Regions from separate parts of the Mesobacillus jeotgali genome, predicted to be linked through region 4. Evidence: riboswitches for the same ligand, from Rfam matches in the RefSeq annotation. Region 4 holds a riboswitch; each other region holds the start of a gene.

Region 1 (3,211 bases), 580 kb from region 4:
CCGACATAGTCCTACCTATTATCTCCACTGGAGATATATCAAGTATTGTTAGCGAATTTATAAACGAAGACTAAACATGTTGACCTAACCTTAGATTGTTCTCACGTAGCATCCAGAATGCGAAATGTTGGATGAGTGGTTACGATTCCTATGAAGGAATGGCAACATAAAATAATTGAAAAACATTAGGAAAAACAGAAATAAAGAGAATAAGTATAATTACAGAAGTCCGATAGCTAGATTCATATAAATTTTCTATTTTATGACTCTAGCTTGATACAATTAATCTGGAAGGATGAGGAGATGGAACCAATAGGTTTAACAGCTTTTGCAATAACGACGAGATTTTTTGGAATGGTAAATTCTAACCGAAATATTAATGAAGTATTGTCTCAAATGATTATATTTTATGAAGAGCAAGAAAAAGTATTAGAAACAATTAAAATGGATTTAGAAACGATGAAAAAAGGACCTATTTTTAGCGCGAAAACGTATCTTTTAGACGCTTCCAAATCATATAGAACAGTGAATGAGCAACAAGAACTAGTTTGGTCTGCCAAAGATAAATTTATTGATGCTTTGGGAATATTACAGGCCAAGTCGCATAAAAACTATGAAGATCACTATTTTCTGTGTATTAATCATTTATATATTTCCATGTGTTGGGACTTACTTCATAAAACAGACGATTCAACTGATTGGATTATCTCTTCACTTAAAGAATGCAATGCAGCTACTTTATTAATTGAACAAGAAATAGGGTCTATTAATAGAGAACAACAAAAGCTGAAGCAAAAACTTAATGTGTTGAAAGAAAAAATTACAAAGGGTGCGACATCTACAGCAGTACTATTCTTGGCTTTCGCTCCTCTGGCACTTGCAAAGGATTATCCTAAATATAAAGAAAAAATTAGAGTAGAAACTAGGCTGAAAATAATCGAGGAAAAGTTAGTAAAAGTCCAATTTATAAGAAAGATTCTAAAAGAGATTATAGAGTCGCTAACACAAGTTTTAGAGGCTAGGGAGGATCACATGTCCCATACATAAGTGAAAATAATTGGTGTATCGCTGAGTAAGACATGAGATTGTTCGGATACAAAGGAACGGCTCTCATGTCTCATTCAGGAGCCGAAATAGTGTTAGTAAGTATGCTCTTGTGCATTTTTAAATTGTTGCTGAATATAGTGTCCGAAAAAACTTGATGGTAATGATTATCCGGAAGCTGACTGACAACTGTCCGTTTAACATGGGTTGAATGATGAATGATGAATGATGGGCAAAAGGGGTCTTCGATTTTAGACCGTTTACACTTTCACCAATTTCCATTGACTGTAAGGGAAAACGAGAGTGAATGAATTGGTCCTTAAGTACATACTGTTTTATCAAAGAATGGGGACGTACCTTGTGTTTCTTTTATATGTCCAGATTTCTGAACGGACTGACGTTTTCCGTTTTCGTGTATCGTTTTTGTAAATGAGGGATTCTTAATTGCGGCTTGAGAATCGTCCCCATGTTCTGCAATTGCATAAAAAGGTGGAATTTTTACTTTACTATAGTTCTAAAGAACTATATAATAAATGTGTAAATAATTCCAAATATAATCCTATGAAAAGGGCAAACTTCTCGAAAGGGGAGGACGCAAAGCCGTGAGTCTAAGGCATGCTGAGGTGTGCTAGGATCGTCAGGTTTCCATAGAGTAGAGTTCCTCTTGCTATGGCTTTTTGTCATAGTTTTTTTATTTTCCGGGAGGGGTAGATGGCATGAGCTTTCTTAAGACGTTTGGTAAATATGCAGGAAAAACAGCTGGGATTGTAGTCGGAGGACCAATTCAAGTGATTGGGGAGTTAGCTGGATCTGATGTGATCGAGGACATTGGAAAAGGGGTTAGGAAGGCATCTGAGTTCGCTGGTACTACGGTTGGACAAGCTGCGGATGGAGCTGTGGGGACTGTGGCGGGAATCATTAATGACAATCCAACCCAGCGTGATCAGGGTTTGAATGAAATCGGAAGTGCTGTCGGCAGGACCGCGAAGGGAGTCTATCAAACTGCTAAACATACAGTTCACAATGGCGGTGAAGTCATTGGCGGTTTTGTCGATGGAGATCATAACCGTGTAAAAAAAGGTGCGATTTCCATCGCTAAAACGGTTGCTATTGGAGCCTTGGCTGTAGGGGTTGTCGATGTTGTGGATGGAGTCGATGTCGCTGATGCAGAGGAGAATGGATCTAATTTACCAGATGCAGAAGTACCATTTGAAACCAAAACGATCGAGCTTCCAAACGGTGAGACCGTAACGGATTCCTTCCCTGTATTTGACTGTAGTTACGAAATGGAAATTGATGAAGATATGTATTTGAGAAGCGATTATATCCATTTTACATATGCAAACTATGAGTTATATGAAGATATTCAAGAAGATCCAGAATTAGCTGAAGAACTAGGATTAACCGAAGCAGACATCGAAGCTTTGTCCAATGGAGATAATCCAGAGGGATACACGTGGCATCACAATGAAGAGCCGGGAGTCCTGCAATTAGTTGACCGGGAAACACACGCAAGCGTAGGGCATACCGGAGGCCGTGAGCTTTGGGGTGGCGGAAGCGAGTATAGATAAGTAAGAAAGTGAATGAAGCCAAAGGGGCAGTGAGATGAGTTTCTTTAGGAATATAGCAGAAGTAGGGAAAATATTTGCGGATTCAGGAAAAGAATTAGGACAGATTTTAAGCGATGGAAGAAAAGAGTTTACCGAATTGATGACGGACGGCTTTAAAGAAATGGTGATTAAAGGCAACGACGATTATAAGACATCTTATGAAAAAAATAGTGAGGCAGGAGAAATTCTGTATAAGGCTCGAAGGAAGTATGATGAGTTATTCGATGATGTCCACGAGGAAATCCTTTGTGTAGAGACATTAATTGACGATCATTATGACTATAAAAAGAAACTGTATGAAGAGATAAAAAGTCAATACGGAGCAACGGTGGAGAAATATATATCTGACTATTATTTGCAAAGGAAGGCTTTTTATTCCTCTCATTCTGAGGATAGCAATCCTTTCATGCCTGCAGCGGCGGCAGTCATCGGTACATTGGGTGCAGGACTTGTCAGTGGGGTTGTTGGCATGGATCTAATCCAGCAAAGAACGCGTGTGAAGCAGGCAGATGCTTATTTGCAGGAAGCAAAAAAAATAAAGGCGAAGCTTGATTTAG
Region 2 (3,211 bases), 480 kb from region 4:
GGCGGCATTGGCTTGATGCAAATTACTAACAAGGCTGGCTACACTGAACAACAACTGGGATACAATGTGAAGGAAAACATCAAAGCAGGTGTTAACTTTTTGACAACGGCGTTTTACGATCGTTCCGATCTGCCGAAAATCAATAACCATGACCCTAAGATGCTTGAAAGCTGGTATTTTGCTGTGATGGCCTATAATGGCATTGTTCCTAAGAACAGTCCTGTAGTACAGGCAACTGGACAAAGGAATACGTTAGCTTATCAAGAATTGGTTTTTGACATTTTGGATAAAGGGAACCTCTATGCAGGCGATCCACAGCTTGAAACCAATATTGATAAGCTGGATTTGAAAAAGGAAGACTTCCAGTACGATCCGAATACAGGAACACCAATCAAGTTCCTTAAAAAATCATATCAGTTGAACGCAGCTGACCTGACTCCGTCAACACAATTTTTCAAAGTAGGGGACATTGTGACATACGATTCAAACCGCCTGCGTGCGATTCCTTCAAGAAGTGGATCTGAAATTGCAATAACCACAGGTTCTAGGGTGAAAATAATCGGCGAACCAATGGCCGATCAAAATTCAAAATCCGCAAATCATTTTGTATGGTACCTCGTCGAGGACGTCAATACAAGAAAAATCGGCTACATTGCATCACCATATATCAAATAAAGATAACAGGCACCATCCAATAAATGGATGGTGCCTGAACTTTATCTTGGCAGGTTGAAGGTGGCGGTTTTTCCTTTGAAGGCTTCGTTGCCGTCTTTCCCTATAAACGGTCCGAATTCTAGGGTGAATTTCTTGTACAGGTCGAATTCGTCTTTTCTGAATAGGAAGACGTGCAGTTTTTCACCTTGCTGGCCTGCTGCGATTTCGAGCGGCTGGCTTGGCTCAGCGATACCCTGGCTGAAGTAACGTGCACGGTTATCATCAATATTCAGGATTGTGCCAAGGTTGGTAATGCTGACTGCCTCACTTGATTGGTTATCGATATTCACTTTCACTGTCAGTGCTGTTATACCGTTTTCACCGAAGTCAGTGAACATCTCTTTGTTGGCTTCTGTTGGGATGATTTCCGTGTACTGTACACCGTCAAGTGTCACCTTTACATCGCCAATTTGCTGGGTCTCATTGATTCCGCTCTTCTCGAAGATCATCTTCTTATCAGCCCAGTTATCAGAAGTCAAACGGTCCTGGTAGAATTCCTGCTGGGAGGCAACCTGCTTGGATTGCTCATCGTTGTAAACAAAATCGTAGGATTGTGAATTTTGCAGATAGCTATTTTCAAAGCTATCATTATCAGCCACTCCACCCTCGATTATGTACTTCGGCTTTACTGTCTTCATTCTCTCAAACTCTTCATTTGTTAGGGCAAAGGTCACCATTCCAGATACCTTTTCCTTTGGCTCGTATAAGGTAAAATCATCTTGATTCTGCTTGATCATAAAAATCTTCTGTTCTTCCGGAATCAAGTTACTCCCGTCTGACTGGATAAAATCAAAATCATTCGCCAGCTGCAGACGGTGGTAGTTCGAATACCACATTTTTTTGTCTGTTCCGTTTTCAATAGTGACTTTAGCAGTAACGACATATCCTTCTGTTTGATCGTCAAACCATACTTTCGTGCTATCATTTATGTCAGTCACCTTTGCAATTTCATATCCATCGACCGAAACCTTGAAACCATTCATATCATGAGTATATTTAGCATCATTGTTTGTGAAGACAACCTCTATATTTCCCTCTGTTTCCTCAGCGATCGCCGGGTTTAGTTCGCCATTAGAACTAGCTGACGACTCAGTTTTTTCCTCTGAATCTTCTTTTTCCTCTTTCGCTTCTTCCTTGTCTTCCGTTTTCGGTTTCGTTTCAGCCTCTGCCTTCGAAGCTTTTTCATCATTTCCACAAGCACTTAAGACAAGCATCAACGAAAACAGTACCCATACAAACTTTTTTTGATCCATAATTCACAACCCTTTCTTTTGTACAGACCATACAATATAGGTCTTTTGCAAATGACTTTTCCATTATATAGAAAAGATGTGTGAAATATCGAATAATTTACATTTATTTACCAAAAATGAGAAGAAAGGCCCAAATTAAAAAAAGTGACAGGCACCATCCAATAATTGGATGGTGCCTGTCACCCTTAGATTTGGTTGGCAAGTAGTGTGACTAATGCGCTAAGTATAATAGATAGGAGAATGAGGGAGGCGTACATAATAGCTTTGTTTCGTTTTTTTCTCCTGAGCTTGGCTTCTGGTGTGAGGTGCTGGTAGATTGTCGACATCAAATAAATCCCCTTTTACTATGTAGTTTGATGGCAGCTGGCAGGCGTAGTTTTTGCTTTAGCCCCTATAGCTTTGCGTCATTGCCTTTCAGCAATTTTGCCCTTAAGACATAAAGAAAATTCTGAAATGAATAAATGCACTATGAACTTTCTTTCCCGGTTGAGTAGCCGGTTAAACAGGAAACTGCTGTATTTTTTGAAAATGAGTCTTACTGACTAGTGAGGAATTGGTATGAGGTAATAAAGAAGATTAGGTTTAAAAAGGGATGTTTATTGTCAATTTAAATGGCCGATGACAAAAACACCTCCATAGGGTGGTTACTATGGAGGTGCAGTTCAATACGTACATTGGAATGGTTTCCGAAAAAACAATGTGTTCTCGCTAATTTTACTTCCGATCAATATAACTATTGTCTTGGATTATACCCAGTTCGTCTTCGGTCACCTGAAAATACTCAGCCAGTTCTTTTTCGCCTGTCTGAGGCGGGAAGGTCCTTCTTTTAAGCGGTCCGTATTTGCGCCTGTTATAGGAACTCCACCAGCTGAGGAAAGCGGCACTCAGGATCACCACGAGGATGGTGATAAGGATAATTGAATTCGCATTAGCTAAATTCAGTTCAAGGAAGGTGAAATCCAGGGTACCTTCGTAATGAGTAATGAAGTTATACAGAAACAATGCGAGAAATGCCCAGCCGAACAAGGTGAAGAGAAGATCTATGAGTTTTCGCGGTTTGGACTGCTTGTTGTTTATGATCATGTTGTCTCCTTATAAATGGAGTCCGCGGTCAGGACTTTCCCAGGTTGCGAACTGTTTTTTGTTTTTCTTGAGGATCTTTAGCCCTCTTGGGAGCGCCCTGATCACAAGCAGGGCATTGATATGCCAGTAAAGGATTGGGTACCAGATTCCCCAAAGCATGT
Region 3 (3,211 bases), 1.9 Mb from region 4:
AGCCGTTGTCAGCCATGTGAACCAGAATGGCAATTGGAATGCCAGGTTCAGTTCAATCGCAATCAGGAACATCGTGAACGTGAAGACTAATGTGTTCACAATCATACGGCCGATGATACTTTTAATATATTTGGCTGTGAAAATCGTAATCAGCAGGGATAATACTGACTGGCCGACTCCAAAGACGAGGTCATAGGCGACCATTGGCGAGAAAAGCAGGTTTGTTAAAAATACACCTAATACTATTCCGAAGAAATACTTCTTATTGAAAACAATCAGGTGATTAAACATTTCCGACACGCGGAACTGTACATTGGTAAAGCCAAATGGCTGGATGACGGCAGAAACGGCAATATATAAAGCAGCCAGAATCCCGTTCCGGACAATCGTTCTAGTATTCATTTTTCATCTCTCCTAGTTTTTTTACGTGGGATGGTTACGAACCACGTTATTTAAAAGCCAATTTAATATTATATAGGATAAAAGGCCTTCTCACAATATAATTTTTCTTAGAATAATAGATATTGGGCCAACAATGAATATCTCAGTTTAAAGTATCTTTATTTTAAAATATGTCGCGGGATTGTTATAATTTAGGGATAGTAACTACAGTTCGTTAAAAGGGGTTTTCAAAATGTTCAAAAGAGATGTCAATAAACATTGGACAGTTCAATATGAGGAAAGAGGGATGCCGCATGTCCAGGCAGGACTTGTGCTGAATCCCCAGAACTGGAGGGAATTGGACCCCTTCATTTTAATGGCGGAGGACTGGTTTAAGCGTGGTACTTTTTCCGATCACCCGCATCGCGGCTTCCAGACAATCACGTATATCATTGATGGCAGGCTAGAGCACATTGACAACCATGGCGGCCACAGCATCCTGGAGTCTGGTGACATCCAGTACATGAACGCTGGCAGTGGTGCGCGGCATGCTGAAGAGGCAGTAGACAATGACATAGCGCATACACTGCAGCTCTGGCTGAATCTGCCTAAGGATTTAAAAGGGACAACCACTTCTTACCAAAATGTGTATTCCGAACACGCTCCTGTAGTCCAGTTCGAAGGCGGTACCTTAAAGGTGTACTCAGGAGAAACTGCCGGAGTGAAAGGACCACTCGAACCACTGGTACCTTTTACCCTATCAGAAATTCAGCTGGCTGAGGGAGCGGAGTTCGCATATGAATTACCCGAAGGACATAACGCATTCCTTTACGTACTTTCAGGTGATATAGAGGCAGGTTCAAGCCAAACAAACCTTAAAAAGTCTTCCGCAGCAACATTGACCTTTAAAGACGGCGGCGAAGGCCTAAGTGAAATTTTACTAAAAGCAAATCAGCGATCCCGCGTTTTGGTATACTCCGGTAAGCCAATCAAAGAAGAAGTGGTCGCCTACGGACCGTTCGTGATGAATTCGATGGAGGAGATTCGCCAGGCTTACCGTGATTATCAGGAAGGGAAATTCGGCAAGGCGGCTGAATAACCTAAACTTTTTAAAACTTTCTATTTATTTTTCTCTGTCGAAAAAGTAAGATAAAAGTAGAATTAAAATCCGATAATGGCAAACCCAGGGAAATCTGGGGACGCAAAGCTACAGGGGCTAAAGTCATCGACCATGCCAGCCAGTTGCCGAAGATTCACATATCTTATGTATGTGCTGCTCTTCGGACAGCACTTTTTTTGTCGATTTTAATTCCAATATGGTAAAAGTGGAGGTATTGGAATGAAGAAGATTTTAGCATCAACATTATTGACAGGAATGCTGGCTTTTGGAACAGGAGTCTCTGCAGATGAGATAGTCGAAACGGTAGATCCGGGTACGACTCCTGACGAGTTTTTATTTACGTTTGATCAATTGTTTGAGGAATTGAAGATTCTGGTAACCTTCGATGATGAACAAGAAGCCCAGCTTTTGCTTGAATTCGCAAACGAGAGATTGGCTGAAGCCACAGCGATGTCAGCTGAAGAAAAAGCAGAATTCGTTCAAGCTGCCTTTGAGGAATACTTAGCGGCACTTGAGGAAGCCCAGGAAAAGGTAACGGAAGTGATTGTAGAAGATGGGACCGATGCTGAAGGGGAAGAAAGTCTGACGGAAGGGCTTGAAGAAGCATCTGAAGTTGAAGATGAGTTGACTGAAGAACTTGAGGATGAGCTGAAGGAAGAGGTTGAAGAAGCAACGGAACAAGCAAAGATCGTTGCTAATGTAGTGGAAGATTTGGACCAGGAAATGGTTGCTCAGCTGCGTGAACAGGAGTTGGGATATGGCCAAATCGCCCAAATCTTCTGGCTGGCAGAAGCAGCTGGTAAAACAGTAGAGGAAATCACTGCTTTATATACAGAAGAAAAGATCGGATTCGGCCAGGCAGCCAAGCAGCTAGGTGTCCATCCTTCGCAAATGAAAGGTCTCGCATCAGGCAAAAAACAGGAATCTGAAGAAGAAAAAGATGAAGATACAGAAACTGATGAAAATACCGATGCGTCCGAAAAAGAGAGCAACACAGAAGATACCGAACAGCAAGTGGAGGAAACTGAAGCTGTAAATGAAAATGAAAGTGATGAGACAGCCACTGAAAATTCCACTGTCGAGCAGGTAAGTGCTGCTTCAGCACAAAGTATTGCAAAAGATGAAAAGAAGTCTGAAGAGAAGCAAGCTATAGCATCGAAAAATGCCGAAGAAAAACAACTAGAGAAAGAAAAGAAAGCAGAATCCAAGCAAAAAGAGGCAGCCGAAAAAGCTGAAGAGCAACAAAAGGAAGCTGCCAAAAAAGCTGAAGAGCAACAAAAAGAAGCTGCTAAAAAAGCTGAAGAAAAAAAGCGTGAAGAAGCTAAAAAAGAAGAAGAAAGAAAGCGTGAAGAAGCCAAGGAAGAAGAAGAAAGAAAACGTGAAGAAGCCAAGAAAAATAAAGAAAAACAAGAAGATGAAGCCAACGAAGATGATGATGAGCAGGACGATGAGGGTGATGAAAAGGGAAACAAGGAAAAAGGCAAAAATAACGGTAAGTAAAAGTTATCAAGAGTCAATGCTAGAACACTACCTCCCAGTTTGATTCCAATCAATTGACGGAATGCGCACTGTCATGTATCATAATCGTATACATTTGAATAGTTTCTCCTAAAGGGGAGTAGCTTTCACAACAGAGTCGTCATTACGGAGATCACTCCCGGCTTTGTTGGCAACGATAGTTGTTAGCAAGACCTTTGCCATATTTGGTGA
Region 4 (3,211 bases):
AATCCTTCCGAAATCCAAAATGCCTACCAACAGCAATAAAAGAACCGGCAGAACAAGGGCCGTCTCAACAAGTGATTGCCCTCTCTCATCACGTCTCAAAGCAATCCTCCCCCAGCTGGAAACACAATGGCAGCCAAAGCTCCAATCGCGATGGCCACCCCATATGGATAGGTGGTGTTCAAGGCTTCCTTATCCAGTCCAAGCGGGACTTTCATACCGCTGCGCAGCCCGCCAAGGAACATGCCGATCTGCTTTAGCCTGTTTATAGCACCCTTTCTGAAAAACAGGATGATCAGCGCTATAATTCCTCCAGCCAGCGCCATATAAACAGCCGCCGTCAATACAAATACAGCTCCCTTTAAGCCTCCAACCACCGCAAGCAGTTTCACATCCCCAGCTCCCATCCCTCCAAGCAAATAAGGGATCAGCAAAATAGAGAAACCCACTGCTGTTCCTGCAAGTGCAGAGGTGAGGCCAGCAATTCCACCAGTAACTGAATTCAAAACCAGTCCCGCCAGTAAAAACGGCAGCAGCACCTTGTTATAAATCTTCCGTTCTCTCAAATCGGTTATGACACAAATAACTATTAATGCGATCAATAAAAAGTCGACTAACATCGATCTACCTCATTTCAGTGAGGAGTTTTAAAAAAGCCTCACGTTTCTCAACGCGAGGCTGTTTATTGGTGTACCTCTGACTACAACTTATAAGTGAATGTATAAATGTATCAGTCAATAGTAACGATTATGGTGTAGGAGGAGTATCATTTCTTCCGGTTACTGCTGTAGTTACCTCTTCAAACATAGCTAGAATCTCTTCACGTAATAAAGCCAACACACCAACAACCGCTACCGCAATAACTCCAAGTACCAAACCGTACTCAGTCATACCTTGTCCTTGTTCTTCAGTGAATAGTGCTTTTAGTTTTGCTTTCATTGTTTAAAACCCCTTTTCATTTTATTAGTTTGATAGAATGACCGACTTTCGTTCCGCTATTCCGGATCGTGCCTTCTGGAAGCTCGAAGACGGAATATGCACCTTTGCAGCGCTTTCCCATTTTCGCAGGCTCAAGTTGTTCGTCCGCGCCTACAATTTCGTCGTTCTCGTTGATGTAAAGAACATCGATGGAATAGTTCATAAAAAAGGTATGGATGGACCGGCAGGGTTTTATATAGAGACTGTGTCCTTCTGGCAAGCTTTCTGTCAGCATCAACCCTTTGAATCTGCTGAAAAAGGTATCTGCTATTTTTACATCCGCTGCCAATTCTTTGCCGTTCGATTCGTTCACAAGTCTCATTTCGCTTTTCACCTCCGACTGTACAAAAATAACCCCGCCTTTACCGAAAGGGGGGTTCGCTGAATACATATTTCATGTAATTCACCCTGATCTTTCGGTAGCTGGCTGGCTTAGCAATGGTTTGCCGTAGCCCCTTTAGCTTTGCGTCGCTGGTTTTCACCAGGTTTGCCTTTATCGAGAACCAGTGTATATCCGACTGATCTCTTACCCACATCTTAATTTGAATCATTCTTCAACAAAATCCATCAAAAACCCTGATTTTTCTAAAAATTTAACCAGGTATTTTTGCTCAGGAAAAAGAAACTACTTTTCCGATAGATAGTTCTTAAATCACAATTTGGGTGGTTAACAATTTTCTGTTGTGAATAACTTAACTGTACAAAGCTTTTATTGTGGATAATTAGGCATGCTTCCTTTTAAGTTTTATAGGTATAATGTTATATTTTCTGTGGATTTTTCTGTCTTAACTAGGCCATAAACCACTGGATGTTCTTGAAATAAATATAGATTTTATAATTAATTTGCATTTCTTTAAAAAAACCGTCATGCTAAAAGAGGAAGTAACAACAATGTAATAGAGCGAGCAGGTGAAAAAAATGATTGAAGTTAAAACTTCTGAAATTAGCGATGGGGAATTCAATAGAGGGATATTCGCAACTCGTGATATTGCAAAAGGCGAATTGATCCATGAGGCTCCCGTGCTATCGTATCCGAACGACCAGCATGTCCATATCGAGAAAACGGCGCTGGCGGATTATGCCTTCGAATATGGCATTAATCATTCTGCTATCCTTCTCGGATATGGAATGTTATTCAACCACTCATACGAGCCTAACGCAACGTATGAAATCAATTTTGACAATCACACATTTGATTTCTATGCCTATCGTGATATCAGCGCCGGGGAAGAAATTTTCATTAACTATAATGGGGAAGAGGATAATAACGACCCATTATGGTTCAACAAAGAAGAAGAGTAACACGAAAACGGCTTCCGATTCAGGAAGCCGCTTTTTTTATGGTTCTCTCTGCCCTATGTCTCCAAACATTCCAGTTCAACAATCACTGTGGTCCCCTTACCCTCTTCACTTATGATCTTCATTGTTCCATCATGCTCCTGGATGATTTTATTGCTCACCGTCAATCCAAGTCCAATCCCTTTATCTTTTGTCGTATAAAAAGGCGTCCCAAGGTATTTAAGCCGGTCTGATTCGATGCCTGTTCCTTCATCTGAAATGCTTATCTGCACCTGACCCGAATCTTTCATCTGAAGGTCAATATGAATTTTTCCGCCTTCAGGCATGGATTCAATCGCATTTTTCAGGAAATTTAAAAATACCTGTTTTAGCTGGTGTGGATTGCATGATAGCATCAGATTCTTTTCTGGATAATGAGTGATGATTTGGACATTATGCAACAATGCTTGCGGGTGAATGATTTTGATAGTGCTGTCCAGGATTGACTTCAGGTCTCCCTTTACAAACTTTACCGCCTGCGGCTTTGCAAGTGACATGAACTCATTGACAATCGTATCGATCCTGTCGAGCTCATTCATGATGATAGCCAGGTAATCCTCCTGCTTCTCCTTATCGAGACATGTCTGCAATAATTTTGAGAAACCTTTTAATGAAGTAAGCGGATTGCGAATTTCATGAGCTACTCCTGCTGCCAGCTGTCCGGTGACAGAAAGCCTGTCGAGGTTTCGGATCGTCGCGTCCTGCTTGACACGGTCGGTAATATTCCGGCCGACACTGACAAATGACTCTATCTCTTTTCTCTCATTGTAAATCGGTGAAAAATTGTACTCTGTGTAAACCGTGTTTTGATCACAAGTCGTAAACTTCTTCCGTAAAATCTGGGGTTCACCTGTTTCTAAAATTTCCTTCAACTTTTTATCAAGAATGACATCTTCTT

What was found. Region 4 has a riboswitch for cyclic di-GMP ahead of FOF60_RS19870 (DUF192 domain-containing protein). Riboswitches for the same ligand answer to the same signal wherever they lie in the genome.
Region 1: another riboswitch for cyclic di-GMP. It lies ahead of FOF60_RS22645 (HNH endonuclease); the one in region 4 lies ahead of FOF60_RS19870 (DUF192 domain-containing protein).
Region 2: another riboswitch for cyclic di-GMP. It lies ahead of FOF60_RS22205 (DUF5068 domain-containing protein); the one in region 4 lies ahead of FOF60_RS19870 (DUF192 domain-containing protein).
Region 3: another riboswitch for cyclic di-GMP. It lies ahead of FOF60_RS04490 (DUF5667 domain-containing protein); the one in region 4 lies ahead of FOF60_RS19870 (DUF192 domain-containing protein).

Annotation. Positions count from the first base shown of each region.
Region 1 covers NZ_CP109811.1:4,453,888-4,457,098, reverse strand. The annotation lists gene FOF60_RS22655 (hypothetical protein) at 1-74, shown strand, start outside; gene FOF60_RS22650 (hypothetical protein) at 304-1,047, shown strand; cyclic di-GMP riboswitch class I at 1,604-1,694, shown strand; gene FOF60_RS22645 (HNH endonuclease) at 1,761-2,615, shown strand; gene FOF60_RS22640 (hypothetical protein) at 2,650-3,211, shown strand, end outside.
Region 2 covers NZ_CP109811.1:4,351,911-4,355,121, reverse strand. The annotation lists gene FOF60_RS22210 (S-layer homology domain-containing protein) at 1-675, shown strand, start outside; gene FOF60_RS22205 (DUF5068 domain-containing protein) at 717-1,967, opposite strand; cyclic di-GMP riboswitch class I at 2,323-2,405, opposite strand; gene pgaD (poly-beta-1,6-N-acetyl-D-glucosamine biosynthesis protein PgaD) at 2,682-3,050, opposite strand; gene pgaC (poly-beta-1,6-N-acetyl-D-glucosamine synthase) at 3,060-3,211, opposite strand, start outside.
Region 3 covers NZ_CP109811.1:900,505-903,715, forward strand. The annotation lists gene FOF60_RS04480 (QueT transporter family protein) at 1-402, opposite strand, end outside; PreQ1 riboswitch class I at 409-453, opposite strand; gene FOF60_RS04485 (pirin family protein) at 635-1,480, shown strand; cyclic di-GMP riboswitch class I at 1,548-1,631, shown strand; gene FOF60_RS04490 (DUF5667 domain-containing protein) at 1,721-3,001, shown strand.
Region 4 covers NZ_CP109811.1:3,875,588-3,878,798, forward strand. The annotation lists gene FOF60_RS19855 (TadE/TadG family type IV pilus assembly protein) at 1-99, opposite strand, end outside; gene FOF60_RS19860 (A24 family peptidase) at 96-617, opposite strand; gene FOF60_RS19865 (Flp family type IVb pilin) at 745-936, opposite strand; gene FOF60_RS19870 (DUF192 domain-containing protein) at 953-1,297, opposite strand; cyclic di-GMP riboswitch class I at 1,391-1,477, opposite strand; gene FOF60_RS19875 (SET domain-containing protein) at 1,894-2,277, shown strand; gene FOF60_RS19880 (PAS domain-containing sensor histidine kinase) at 2,331-3,211, opposite strand, start outside.